2 regions of the Pseudoalteromonas sp. 5Ae-yellow genome follow, and region 1 is predicted to be linked to the other one. Evidence: riboswitches for the same ligand, from Rfam matches in the RefSeq annotation. Region 1 holds a riboswitch; the other holds the start of a gene.
The links. Region 1 has a riboswitch for cyclic di-GMP ahead of H4J63_RS10030 (hypothetical protein). Riboswitches for the same ligand answer to the same signal wherever they lie in the genome.

Region 1 (7,531 bases):
AGAATACCCAAGATGGAACATCGCGTGCCCTTTCCCATCTGAGCTTGATAAGCCTGAGGTAAAGTTAAATTGGCGTGATTCATCATCGCCTTCGCTTGATTCACCATATTGGCCTTCGAATTCAATACCTTCAAAATCATCTTTTAGTACAAAGTTAACTACACCAGCAACAGCGTCAGAACCATAAACAGATGAAGCACCACCTGTCATAATTTCAACACGTTCGATGAATTGACTCGGAATAGTATTTAAATCGACAGCAGAGCTACCTGGTACACCTGATACATAACGACGACCATTCACTAAAACCAATGTGCGGTTAGAGCCTAAATTACGTAAATCAACAGTAGCAACACCCGCACTTGCGGTATTAAAGTTTGAGTTAGTTCGGCTAATAGCTGGTGTACCAAATGCAGGGTTCTCTAATAATAAGTCTTGAATATTTAACGACCCTGATGCATCAATAGCAGCACTATCTACAACTTGAATAGGAGCAGATGACATTGCCTCAGCTGAACGAATTCGAGAACCTGTAACTTGTACGCGTTCTATTTTAGTTATTTCGTCATCTTCTGCTGCAACACCTTGAAATGAAAAGCTTGCAAGTATCGCGCTGCTTAGCGCAACTGTTAACGACGATTTTTTAAATAATCGCGCGCTACCTTTGTTAGTTAATGTCATATAATTCCCCTGAATTGTTATTTTTGTAACTAAATGGTTACTTCGCGGATTACAGTAAGGGGATTTATTTAAACACTCTACGGGCATTATTTATGAGGCGTAGTCTTTGGTACGAATAGCTGGTTTTATGGGATGAATTAGTACGTCACAATTATTTTATAAATATATTGTACTTTTCATAACAGTTTTTCCGCTAAGCACGGTCTTTATTATTATATACAGCAAGAGATATAAAATAATGATCGCTTCTTTTCATGCATTAACTTTTGTTAGTAACACTAAGTTTGCAACATTTTTAACAAAGCGCGTGCAAGATCACCGGCACTTTGAATCTCAATCTTTTCTTCAAACAAATAGATTAGATCAAATAGACACTGATCAATACAATGTACTGTTTTACGAACTAACCAACCTAGCTGACCCTATGCAAATAGTGCATTTAACAGAGCTTGCTAAAAAGCTGAAGTTAGTCATTATTGCCCAATCGGGACATTTTGCGAGTTTTGCCTTTGAAGTTGGCGCTGTTGATTTTTTAATATTAGATTCAACTGCATCACGTATTGATAAGTGCTTTGATAAGCTGATTCACCTTTGCCCGATTGCAAGTGCGGCCGAACGCAAATACCAGCAAAGCACACAAGCTGAAAAGCCATCATCACACATTGTGGTTAAAGATGTCGGTAAGGTAAGGCTAATTGATATCAATGATATTATTTGGATAAATGGCGCGGGCAACTATGTAGAGCTGCATTTTACCCAAGGTAATACGCCGGTACTACATCGCGAAACCATGAAAAATATTGAACAACAACTAGAACCAGAAGGGTTTGTTCGCATTCATCGCTCAACGCTGGTAAGAAGACAAGCTATTTGCGAACTGATGCCTACTGACAGTGGCGATTATAGAGTAAGGCTGAAAAACGATATGTGTTTAAACCTTTCACGGCGCTATAAAGGTTATTTAGAGAGTATTATAAGCCCTCTTCAATAGCGGTTTATAATACTCATGTTAGTTACCAGTTCTGTTTTATATAACTGTCATTTGGGTGCACTAATAAATAGCTGTCGGTATCTTTATAAAAATTAACTTCTACATCGCTATTTTTCCATACTTTTTCAAACATATTTTTAGCTATGATATTAATGTTTATATAATCAACTCGTTGATAGCCTCGTTCTTTTACACCGGCAAAATAGGCCTCTAATGAATCGAGGCCATCCAAAGTTAACAGCTCAAACTCTTTTAAATTAACAACCACAAACTTAATCGTATTTTCAGGGTGAGTGCTCAACTCCTGAACAACTCCATTAGTTAACAGCGTAATGCCTTCATTATTAAAGCTCCCTTTCAATTCTAAATACATCTGAGGGGGCTGTGAACAAATTTGAAATTCACCATGTGCACCAAACATATATCGCCTTACATATATCAACTTCTATATATAGGATAATACAATTTTCCGATTTTGCAGTTAATTTAATAAAGCAATAAAAAAGGCCATTTCGAGTGCTTTTTCCTCTAAACTTTTAAAGCGACCTGATGCACCGCCGTGCCCTGCATCCATATCGGTTTTAAATACTAAAATATTACTATCAGTCTTAAGTTCACGCATTTTTGCAACCCACTTCATAGGCTCCCAATACTGCACTTGTGAGTCATGAAGACCGGTAGTAACGAGTATGTTCGGATAGTTTTGGGCGCGAATATTGTCATACGGCGAGTAAGCTTCAATTACATCATAAAACTGAGGCTCATTTGGATTACCCCATTCATCATATTCATTTGTTGTGAGCGGAATACTTTCATCAAGCATCGTGGTTAATACGTCTAAAAATGGTACATGACAGCCAACACCGCAATATAACTCTGGTGCTTGGTTTACAACCGCCCCCATTAATAAACCACCTGCACTGCCGCCTGAGGCAAACACCTTGCTGCTATCACAATAGCCTTGTGCAACAAGCGCTTTTGTCACATCAATAAAGTCACTAAAGCTATTTTTTTTATGCTCTTTTTTACCTTGTTCGTACCACTCGCGACCTAGCATTTCAGAGCCTCGAACATGTGCTATTACATAAACAAAACCACGATCGAGCAAGCTCAGCGATGAACTTGAAAAACTTGGATCAATCGTATAGCCATACGCACCATAGCCGTATTGAAATAACGGATTTGTGCCATCTTTTTTAAAGCTGTCTTTTCGATAAACAACTGATACGGGTACTTTCACTCCGTCCCGAGCAGTTACCATTAATCGCTCAGACTGATAGTCATCGGCATTAAAACTACCGAGTACTTTTTGCTGTTTAAGTAGTGTTTTTTCGCCAGTTGCTAAATCAACATCATATAAAGAACCTGGTGTTGTTAAACTTGAGTAATAAATACGCGTAGTGCGTGTGTCTGGCTCTGGGTTCATTGCTATTGCAGCATAATAACAAGGATCGGCAAACTCAAGTGCCATACGATCCCCTTGCCTATTAACAGCTACAAATCGAGCTTGCCCTTGCTCGCGTTCACTCAATACTAAAAAGTCATTAAATAACTCTACACCTTCAAGCAGTACATTCTCTCTGTGAGCTGTATGCTCAACCCATTGTGTTTTATCAGCAATTGTTTCGTTTGTTGCCGTCATTAATCTAAAGTTTTTAGCTTGCCAGTTAGTCACAATATAAAATGTGTCACCTAGCTTATCTACGTCAAACTCGTGGCCATCTTCACGCGGCATTAATGCTTTAAATTCGCCAGTGGGCTTATTAGCATCAAGCACCCATGTATCGTTGGTCTCTGTCGATGCTAAATCAATAATAATTAAGCTTTCATCGCGGCTTTTACCAAGTCCCATAAAAAAGCTGCTGTCTTGCTCTTCGTAGACCATTACGTCTTGGCTTTGCTCGCTGCCAAGCTCATGCCTAAATACTTGGTATCCTAATAGCGTTTTTAAATCTTTTTTTACATAAAAAACAGTTTTATTGTCGTTAGCCCAAACAACTTGTCCTTCTGTATTTTCAAGCACATCAGGAAGCATTTCACCGGTCGCTAAGCTTTTAAAGCGAACATTATAAATACGACGACCTTCAGTATCTTCAGAGTAAGCCATAAGCTGCTCGCATGGACTTAGTGCGACTTCGCCCAGCTCAAAAAACTCAAATCCTTCAGCTAATACATTAACATCGAGTAAAAGCTCTTTATTATCGGCCTTTATGCTCGTACTTCTATAGTGACGCGAGTATTCATCATCACCACGAACTTCTGAGTGATACCAGTATTTCCCGTCTTTAACGGGTACCGAATTATCATCTTTTACAATGCGTGCTTTTAACTCTTCAAAAAGTGTATTTTGTAGTGGCTTCATAGCAGCTAACTGCTCATCGCAGTACGCATTTTCAGCATGTAAATGCGCAAGTACTTGCTCATCCTGGCGATCGTCATCACGCATCCAATAGTAATTATCGGTACGTATCTTATTATGAGTACTTAATGTATGGGCTTGCTGTTTAGCAATCGGGAAATTAGGTAATAAACTTAAAGAGTAGACAGGACGAGACACAATAAAACCAATTAAAAAAATAATGTGATTTGCAGTTTATCATAAAAATAAAAAAGCCCATCCAATAGTTGGATGGGCTAAAACGGTAAACGCTTCATTACTAAAACCGCTATACCTTTGGGAAGATAATTTAAGCTTTATATTTGCTGCCAAGCCATAGCCCAGCTTTGCCCTACACCGGGTTCGAACATAGACTTATTATCGTCATTCGTGCGGCAAAACTCATTAAATGGCCAAGGCCTGCATTGATATACATGCCCAGTTTTTGGCTGCAATACCTTTGTACCCGCATTATAGTTTTCACAATTTTCAGGGTACACGTAATCATAAGTATCAAGGTTCTTAACAACACGCTCATCGCATTTTGCAATACAATGAAAGTCGACGTGTGCTTTACATATACCACTGCTTTGCAAAGCAAAAATTTCATTATTTCTATAGGCTACAATTAAACCCTGTTCGGTCATTTTACCTGCGCTAACCAGAGGAACATGCACATTAATATGCTCGGCAACTAAACGTGGCCATGCGTGAGGCTCACCTTGCTCAAGCGAGGTGATCTTGTAATCAAATGATAAACTAACCAGCTCTCCTTGCATGTCGTAAAAGGTTACACTCACCACATCACCAATAAATAATTGGGTATGATGATTTAAGCAACCTATTGTTGACCACTTTCCACAGGCCAACGACGTATGCATAAACACGGCAACACCTTAAGAGTTACAAAATCTTATCCATAGACTATGGATACACAAAAAATACACTGAGGGCAAGTGATACATAACAACACGTTATGCAGTAGTCCCGCTACCATAGCTTTTAAAAAGCCTTAGACCGGAAACTTTGCGTCCTAACCTTTCGGCTAGTTTGCCAGCAATGCGGCGATTATAATTCGACCCCGCATAACAATCAAACAAAAGAATGTAACCAAAAACAAAAACCAACCCTTTAAGGTTGGTTTAATGTGTTTTTAACTAAACAAATAAGTTAAAGGCTCTTTCGCCCACGTAAATACCAGCAACACCAATAAAGATATAAATATTAACCACGCAGGCCAAGACGCTTTAGTTACTTTAGCCTCAGAGTCATCCGCTTTTAACTCTTTTGAGCCTGTGATCATCGCCTTAACTAGCGGTTTGCCTTTTATTCTATAAATGATAATAGCCAATACGTGCAAGCCAATAGCATAAAGTAAAATGTCAAAATTCAGCTCATGTAGCCAATTGGCAAAATCAATCGTATCGCTAGACACATATTGAGCAAGCGGCCCGTCAGTTAAAATACCATCACTGCTCATTAAGCCACTTACAAGTTGCGTTATGATCAATATAAAAAATACTATTACCATACAACTGCCAGGTGCTGAATGGCCTAGCGATTCGCTTGGTGTTTTTAGCGCCTTTAAGATAGCACGAGGAGAGTGCAGTAACCCACTTAATCTCGCGGTTTTACTACCAATAACACCCCATATTAAACGTGTTACTATAAGTGCTAAAGTAAAAAAACCAGCGACAAAGTGAAGCTCAATCATGCCCTCTTCAATACTAAAATAAAGCACTGCAATACTTACAACCAAAAACCAATGAAAGCATCTAATAAACCCATCCCACACTTTTAACGTCGTCATTGTGCCTATCCTTAAAAAAACAGTATTATTTAATTTGTTAACTACTTTAACATCATAATATTAAGGTATCCTTATGAGCCATTCTACAAGCCGTGAGAGTAAATATCATGCAACCAGTTAAAAAAGCTATTTTAAAAGGCTTTTTAGATATGCTACCACTGTGTTTAGCCGTTGTTCCTTGGGGTATTTTATGCGGCTCTTTAGCGATTCAAAATGGTTTTAGCGCCTTTGAAACCCAAGCAATGTCGTTATTAGTATTTGCAGGCTCTGCACAGCTTGTTGCGATTGAACTTATGGCGGGCAACACACCATTGCTCACAATTTTATTCACAACATTTATTATTAGCTCTCGGCATTTTTTATACGGGTTAGCCGTGCGTCATAAGGTGATTGATCAACCTATGCGTTGGCGCTTACCAGTAAGTTTTGTTTTAACCGACGAGCTGTTTGCGTTTTCTCATCATCGAAGAGCATATAGAACAAAAACACGCTTAATATACGCATTAAGCGCTGGTTTTAGCTTTTATATTGCATGGAATATTTGGACGTTAATTGGCATTGTAGCGGGCACAATGCTGCCCGACCTAACTAATTTAGGGCTCGACTTTGCAATTGCCGCGACGTTTATCGCGTTGGTTATTCCGGGAATCAAAAATTTGGCCTCACTCGTTACGGTAATTGTAGCTGGTGTTAGCGCAACGCTTTTAAAAAGTACAGGATTTGAGTTGTGGCTTGTTTGCTCAGCGCTGCTGGCAATGGCCGCAGGTTACAGCACAGCAAGGCTAACCGCTAAAAAGGAAGCAACGCTATGATGACAACTATTTTACTCATGGCGTGCATTACATTTTTTACGCGTTATTTATTTTTACACCGCGCTTTACCGTTTAAAGTAGGTCCTAAAATGCAGCAATTTTTAAGCTTTAGCGCACCTGCGGTGCTTACAGCAATTTGGGTGCCTATCGTGTTTTTGAATGAAGATGGCATTAACTTAAACTGGCAAAACCCTTATTTAAGCGCAGCAATAGTCGCCATCATTGTTGCCTATAAAACACATAATATTTATTACACAACACTTGCCGGTATGGGGCTATTTTTAATATTAAATTAGAGCACTCTTTGTACTTTATGAAATACTGTACTCAGGTTAAAATACCGATAACAATAATAAAAAAGACGCCAATATGCACAAATTCCATCAATTAAGCGCAACAAGCTTGCAGGGTCAACCTATTAACTTTAGTGATTTTGAAGGTAGGGTTGTGCTTATTGTTAATACCGCAAGTAAATGTGGATTTACCTACCAATACGAGTCGCTTCAAGCTTTGCATAATAAATATGCTAGCCAAGGTTTAGTTATTTTAGGGTTTCCGTGTAATCAATTTGGTCAGCAAGAACCCGGCGACGCTACACAAATAGAGCAAGGGTGTTTAATTAATTTTGGTGTGAGTTTTTTAATGGCGGCCAAAGTAGATGTAAACGGTAAGCATGCTCACCCAGTCTTTCGTTTTTTAAAATCGGCTTTACCTGGTTTTTTAACACGTAAAATAAAGTGGAATTTTACTAAATTTTTAATTGCTACAGATGGCACGCCAATTAAACGTTATGCACCTTTTACTAAACCAGAAAAGCTAGAACTTACAATTCAAAAAGCTTTGGCACAAACTAAAAATGC
Region 2 (7,531 bases), on a different contig from region 1:
ATCTTTAACCCGCATGTATTCTGAATGTCTAATTCTTAATAGCTCTTGTTGTTTTTCAAAAATTTCACGTAATTGCTTTTGATGTTCAATCTTAATACTTGCAAGTGATAGTTCTGACTCATTAATCGATGCTTTAGCGCGTTGAATTAATCCTATGTATTCGCTTAATCGGCCTCGGATAGATTCTTGGTTACTTTTGGCACTTAAAAATTGCGCTCTAGAAGAGTAGCCTTTTTTTTCAAGCTCTTGATACATAGTAACTTGCTCATCAGCAATTTTTAGTTGCTTTTTATCCGATGCCTGTCTTGCTAAGAGTGTTTGTAACTCTTGCGTACTCTGCTCTTTTATTTCTTCTTGTAACGATATTAAACTATTTTGTTTATGTTTATTTGCATTAAACTGTTCAACTTGGTAATCAATCATTTGTTTAATTTCGATATTATTTTGGTCGAAATCAGTAAATATAAGTGTATCTATTCCTGATAGCTCAGCTTGAATACGCTGAAAAGCCGCTTTAGCATATTGATATTGAGTTTGGGTTTGTTCAAATAAATTTTGAGATTGGTCTTTTGCTAATTTAAATAATATATCGCCTTTATTTATATGTTGACCTTCTTCAATATAAATCGCCTCTATTATTCCACCCTCTAAATGCTGCACACTTTTTTTATGTCCTTTAACTACAACACTCCCTGCTGCCATAGATGCTGAACTTAAAGTAGAAAATACAGACCAAATAAAAAAAGTACCAAAGCCAATAACAAATATAATAAAGCAGGTAATTAACCATTTTTTGCTTGCTAAGTTATCCATTACTAGCCTCTTTCATTTTATTACGAGTAGCAAAAAACTCAGTTGCTTTACCATTAAACTGAATACTACCTTCTTCAAGGTAAATAATGTTTTGTGCTTTGCTTATCAAATTCATTTTTTTCGCTGAGTAAATTGTTATTTTACCTTCCTCTGTTCTTTTTGCTAAAATTTTAGCTAAAGCAAGTTCGGCTCTAGTATCTAAATGGTCATCAATATTATCTGCTATTAATATATGTGGCTTATTAGACAGCGCTTTTATTAATATAATTAATTGAATTTCAGAACTACTAAGCTGAGTCTCAATATTTACAAGCTCAGTATCGTAACCGTTAGTATGTTGCATTATATTTTTATGTAGCCCCAACTCTTGTGCCAACTCCATTGCATATACCTGACTTTCACCCACTGCCATATTAGAAATAATAGTTGTTTTTGTTAAAGGTAAATCTGAGCGATATATCCCTATTATTTTTTGCTTACTTACAGATTCCCAGCTACTTAAAAGGCTTCCTTCAATCCTTATGTCGCCTGAAAAAGGCTGATACTCATCCGCTAATATTTTTAAAAGAGTCGTTTTTCCTGAACCATTAGCACCCAAAATAACGTGGGAAGAAGTAAAGTTTGCACTGAAAGCTTTTATAAATACTTTATTTAAATTGCTATATTTATGAATAACTTTATTTGCAATGAGTGAACCATTAGGGATTGCAGGTTCGGTTTTAATTTCGTTATCTATATTATATGAAGTGACTCTTTTCCATGCTTTGTAACACGTAACCCAGTGCTGTAATTGCAAAACAGATTGCTCAAACGGAGCTAGTGCACGGCCAATAATTAAGCTGGCAGCAATCATGCCGCCAACTGATAACGCTTGGTTCAAAACATAAGAAACACCTACACATGTAACCGCTATTTGCACAAGCAGCCTGCATGTTTTTGATAGACTACTAATATTTAAGGTTTTTATTTTATAGTTTATTTGCGTGCTTGAAGATTGTTGAGTGTATTTTTTCCAAATAGAAACCATTGAAGAAATAAAGCCAGAGGCAACTAAATAATTTTTATTTACTAAAATACTTGTTTGCATATCACTTGCTAACACTTGACTACTTACTCTTTGGCTATATAAATAATTTATCCAGGCAAAAATCATGAGTATAAAAATACTCGATATAGCAATATAGAAAAATGTTGGGTGAATGATTAATAAAACGAATAAGAAAATACTTGTCCAAGGAATGTCGGCAACTGTTGCTAAATGGTTTTGTAAACCAGTTTCTGCTAGTTTTATATCATTAATTAACTTACCATTTTCACTTTTTGTGAAGCCAGTTTCTGCATATAAATTAATTGCTTGCTCACGCCATTCATTTGCTGTTGCATGTAATAGCCTCTGTTTTGCCCATTCTAAGCAGCCGTAAACTAGTACAAGCCATCCAGCGATAATAGTTAGTAAATATAGAGTGTCTAAACTAAAGGAGCTTAATACACGGTCAAATACTTGTAAGGAGTAAATCGGTACAACTAGCATTAATACACTAGTTACAAAACTAAAAAAAAATGTCCACCGGGCACGATTGCGTATATGCTTCTTTAGTGATTTCACACTAATTCCTTTTAAAGTATAGAACAGCAACTTATAGCTGCTGTTCTAAATCAGTAACAATTAAGCTATATACATGCTCTCTTGGCCCATAAAATCTTGCGAGCCTATGCCACCAATATCCATATCTGAATCAATTATTACATCTTGGATAACTGTAACGAAATTTCCGCCCTCAGTTTCATAGGTTGTTGACTGTAATTGAGTCGATTCGTCTAAGCCAAGAAGTGCTATTAACTCTGCCTCATAATTGCCATCTAATTCTTGAGTCAATGAAGCAATTCCAACGCTGTCACTAAACGTAAGAGTATCAATACCAATAGCAAAAAACATATCATCGTAAGTACCTTCAGTATCAGCCGCGATTTGGTCAAGCGATACATTAATATTGTGTACTTGCTGTTGTAAGTCGCTACCTATAACAATAGCTTCGAGGCCTGAGTAATTTAGGCTCGCAAGGTTAATATTTACTTCATTATCGCCATTAACATCCTCAAACGAAACAATATCAAAACCACTGCCTCCATTTACAAGAGAGTCTGTTTCATCGGCAAATATATGGTCATTACCTAACCCACCATAAAGCTTGTCGTTACCTGCTCCGCCAATCAAAATATCGTCACCATCAAGGCCATTAAGAAAGTCGTTACTTTCCATACCATTTAGTATGTTATCACCTCTAGAACCCGTAATAGAATCGTTGTGGATACTACCTATGACGTTTTCAATACTCCCTAATTTATCGTGATCTAGAGTATTAGTATTAATACCGTCTCTTATTTCACTCCAATTATATTCAGAATTTAGTTTAGTACTCCATACCCATCCAACATTACCACCCGCAACAAGATTTACATTTACACCAAAACCATCTTCTGTTTCACCTTCGTAACTTGCTGTATCGTAACCAAGACCACCACCTAACCAATCATTCCCGCCAGCGCCACCATGTAAAATATTATCTTGGTTATCACCATTAATAGAATCATCATATTTAGAACCAATTGCATTCTCTATAGAAATTAAATCGTCATGTGCTAGTGTATTGTTATTAATACCATCTAACATATCGCTCCAACTCATAGAGTCTTTTATCGCAGTGGTAGTAGCAAAGCTTTGGTCCAACCGAATGTAAACCCCTGCCCCATCTAAAGTCTCACCATCAAAACTAGCGGTATCATTACCTTCACCACCATCAATACGTTCATTCCATTCAAAACCACCGATCAGAATGTCATCGCCTTTATCACCTCTCAACTTATCAACGCCTAAGCCACCAATCAGCACATCATTACCTGCTAAGCCATGGATATAATCCGCGCCAGCACCACCATCTAAGTAATTATCTGCTGTGGAGCCAACGATTACATCATTTCCCCCAGTGCCTATTACTGCTGTAATACCCACCATTGAATAGCTTTGAATTGACTCATCAGCTACGCCATCTAATAGTGAAGACCACGAATGTAATTGTTGATCAGCAGAACTCACTGCCCAACCTTGGTCGAGTCTTACGTAAGCACCAGACATACCAGCATTCTCACCGATAAAATCGTAAGTGTTGTAAGTTGAAAGATCTAAGTTAAATTGGCCGAGAAGACCTGTTTGGATTATTTCTAAATTTGAAGTGTTCATTTTGTGCCTCACATTTATAATTATAAATAATAATGTTCAGCAACCCGGCTATCATCCTGATACTAATTCCTTGAGGAGACCCGTGGCTTTCCGTCCTTGATTCGCATCAAGTTTGGCTTTCTTAAACTAAAGATTGAAAATATACAAATCTTTTATGTGAATGAAGACTACACATTGAAGAGCACGGCGTATATTTTGTGAAATATTAACGCTTAGAAATAAACAAAACAAGTTAAAATCCACATAAACTTTAACACCCTGTTAAATAAGGCTAATGATTAATGCCTTAGACATAAGCATTAAATCATGCCAATCTTCCTTGAGCGGTTAAAAATAAAAAAGATGCAAATTATTTTATTAAATATATACTTTGATTAATGAATAAATTGATACTAGCTTGTTTATAATAAGTTTGAATTAACATAAGGATGTAAATAAATGAAAAAGGTAAGTTTTTTAATCATAATTCTCGCTTTTCCTCTAATGGTATCAGCGCAACAAGACTCAGATGAGAAAGCTAATATTGCTTCAGAACAACTTTCAGAGTGTTTAGCCCTAGCCGATACTGTAAAAAAAGATTGTTTGAGTACATTATTTGCCAATCTATCCCTTACTGAAAGTCAACAAGAGTCATTTTTTGCTTTTGCTAAAGCTAATGGCATGTCAGAAGATGATTTAATTGTTTTAGCAAGTTCTAACCCTAATTTAAATTTAGAACTTATTAGCTCTGGTACTGCTGCAGGTGGTACAGGTTTAATCTCTGGAGTAGGTACTCCTTTAACAGGATCTACTGGTTCTGGCGGCGGTGGCGGCGGAACAACAGCTTCAAGTAACTAATTTTAGTCTTCTATAAGGAACCCATTTTATGGGTTTTCTTTTTATGCTTAATAAATTTATTTTTTATAGCCTTTGTAGTTTAATTATATGGCTTCCTATTCCTTTAGGTAGTAATAGACCGTGGGCTTGGGCAATTTCGGAACTTATTGTTTTTGCATTATTTTTTTTACATTGTATATTCAATATATATAAAAACAATGGCTTTTTCCCTCCTCTACGTACTTGGCCAATTTTTACTTTAATTGGTACCTTATTACTTACTTTACTAATCCAGATTATTTTTTCTTATTCAACAGATCCTATACAAACAAAAATAGTGCTATTAAAAACAGCTAGTTTTTTTATGTTTGCTTGGCTAATTTGTGTATACACCATAGATAAAAAAAGAATAACGACCATTATCTATGCCTTAATTATTGCAGGGTTATTTCAAGCAATTTATGCTACATTTTTAAATTTATCACCTCCCTCCTACACTCCTATTTTTGGTTTCCAGTACTCACAAAGAGCTAGTGGCTCTTTTGTATACCATAACCATTTAGCTAATTACCTTGCTATTATTTTGTCAATTGGGATTGGTTTTATAATTAGTGAGCTAGATATTAAAAGAAATTCTAATAGTAAGTTAACTCATTATTTCAGAGGTTTTATAAAAGCGCTTTTATCCAAGAAATTAGTTATACGGTTGTGTCTTATAATTATTGTTGTCGCATTACTTCTAACTCGCTCAAGAATGGGGAATATTGCATTTTTAGTATCTCTCGCCTCAGTAAGCTTATTTGCTCTTAAATTTTATAAATCAAAGCCATGGTCTTTAAAATATCTTATTATTAGTTTTTTTGTACTTGATACTATTATTGTGGGTAGTCTTTTTGGTGCCGATAAATTACAAGAAAGATTAGCTGAAACTAGCTTTATTGAAGAAACAAGAGATGAAGTTATCCAAGATTCAATTCCATTAGTTAAGCAATACTACTTATCTGGATCTGGAGGAGGCTCTTATTACGGACTGTTTCCTACCAAACAATCAATACCTTACTCCGGCTTTTACGATCATGCGCATAACGAGTATGTGCAATTTGCAATTGAGTTTGGTGTTTTAAGCTGCTTTTTAAGCTTTTTTTCATTACTTTATATTTTATACATTTGCTTTAAGAATATGACTCAACAAACATCACCTTTATACCAAGGAGTCAGTTTTGGAGTGGCTACTGCGATTACATTTATGATTCTCCATATTATTGTAGATTTCCCACTGCAGGCAACAGCTAATGCAATGACTTTTATTGTTATAATATGTTTAGGTCTACTTAGTAGTAAAAAAAGATAGGCAAAAAATTGAATTTTAAAGATTTTTAGGTAATAAAAGCATTTGAAAAAAACAATAATATTTATCTGTATATGTGTTTTTTCCTTATTTGTTTTTTCTCAAAAAATAGAGGATAAACTTAATAATAAAAAATTATTACAGTTAATTGAAAATAAATACAATAAAAATGGTGTCAATCGTTATGGCAGTTGGTTAAAGCTATTAGAAAATAGTCAATCTGCTAGCGAATGGTCACAATTAAATACTGTAAATATGTTTTTTAACGAAGAGATTAAATATTATGAGGATATCGATTTTTGGAACAAAAAAGATTATTGGGCGTCCCCCATTGAAACTATAGGCCGTGGAGGTGGCGATTGCGAGGATTATGCTATTGCTAAATATTTTTCCCTTCTTGCCTTGGGCTTTCCTGAAGATAAGCTTAGGTTAATGTATGTACGTCAGCTAACTGTTGACGTACCCCATATGGTATTAATTTATTTAGAAAATAATGATTCACCTCCACTTATACTTGATAACTATGAACATAAGATTTTACCCGCGACAAAACGTCCAGACCTAAAACCGATATACAGCTTTAATGGTCATGGCCTCTGGCTTTCTAAGGCTAGAGGTATAGGAAAAAAAGTTCGTAAGCAGCATGGCTTAAAATCTTGGCAGGATATGATTGAGCGTATAGAGGTGGATATAAATGTTAGCAATGGAGAAATTAAAATTGAAGAATAAAGTTAATATTGGTATGAGTCTCAGGACGCAAATATATGGTTTGATCTTTTTACTTGTTTCAATTTCTTTTTTTGCACGTTTAATTATTGATATTAATACAACTAAAACCTACTTTACAGAGCAAATGAGCGTACATGCTAATGACGCAGCTATTAATTTAGGTTTATCTATTTCTCCTTATACTGATGAAGAAAATTTGGTTATAGCAGAGACCATGATCTCCGCTATTTTTGACTCTGGCTACTATCACAGTATCAGATTTGTTGATAAAAAAGGTAATACTTTAATTGAAAGGGTTAATCCACTAACATCACAAGATATTCCGCCTTGGTTTACATCTATGTTTGAACTTCCAAGAGTACCTGAGTCAAGTGAAGTTAATAATGGATGGAATATAGCCGGTACTTTAATAGTCGAGAGCCACCCAGGCCTTTCCTATGAAAAGTTGTGGAAGCATGCGATAGACACCTGTATTACCTCTTTAGCTCTTTTGATTATTAGCCTAATACTAGGTTACTTTATACTTAGTGCTATATTTAGGCCTCTAAAAAAACTTGAGAAACAAGCTCAATCGGTAACATATAAAA

Region 2: it holds a riboswitch for cyclic di-GMP, as region 1 does, so the genes downstream of both, H4J63_RS16370 (calcium-binding protein) here and H4J63_RS10030 (hypothetical protein) in region 1, are expected to answer to the same signal.

Annotation. Positions count from the first base shown of each region.
Region 1 covers NZ_JACGWD010000031.1:12,349-19,879, forward strand. Annotated here, with positions in the region: gene H4J63_RS10010 (TonB-dependent receptor domain-containing protein) at 1-681, opposite strand, end outside; gene H4J63_RS10015 (LytTR family DNA-binding domain-containing protein) at 920-1,672, shown strand; gene H4J63_RS10020 (hypothetical protein) at 1,695-2,093, opposite strand; gene H4J63_RS10025 (S9 family peptidase) at 2,154-4,229, opposite strand; gene H4J63_RS10030 (hypothetical protein) at 4,367-4,930, opposite strand; cyclic di-GMP riboswitch class I at 5,027-5,114, opposite strand; gene H4J63_RS10035 (cytochrome b/b6 domain-containing protein) at 5,203-5,859, opposite strand; gene H4J63_RS10040 (AzlC family ABC transporter permease) at 5,967-6,671, shown strand; gene H4J63_RS10045 (AzlD domain-containing protein) at 6,668-6,967, shown strand; gene H4J63_RS10050 (glutathione peroxidase) at 7,041-7,531, shown strand, end outside.
Region 2 covers NZ_JACGWD010000071.1:10,899-18,429, forward strand. Annotated here, with positions in the region: gene H4J63_RS16360 (HlyD family type I secretion periplasmic adaptor subunit) at 1-813, opposite strand, end outside; gene H4J63_RS20550 (ATP-binding cassette domain-containing protein) at 806-2,419, opposite strand; gene H4J63_RS16370 (calcium-binding protein) at 2,480-4,051, opposite strand; cyclic di-GMP riboswitch class I at 4,087-4,178, opposite strand; gene H4J63_RS16375 (hypothetical protein) at 4,490-4,888, shown strand; gene H4J63_RS16380 (O-antigen ligase) at 4,917-6,218, shown strand; gene H4J63_RS16385 (transglutaminase-like cysteine peptidase) at 6,261-6,944, shown strand; gene H4J63_RS16390 (EAL domain-containing protein) at 6,910-7,531, shown strand, end outside.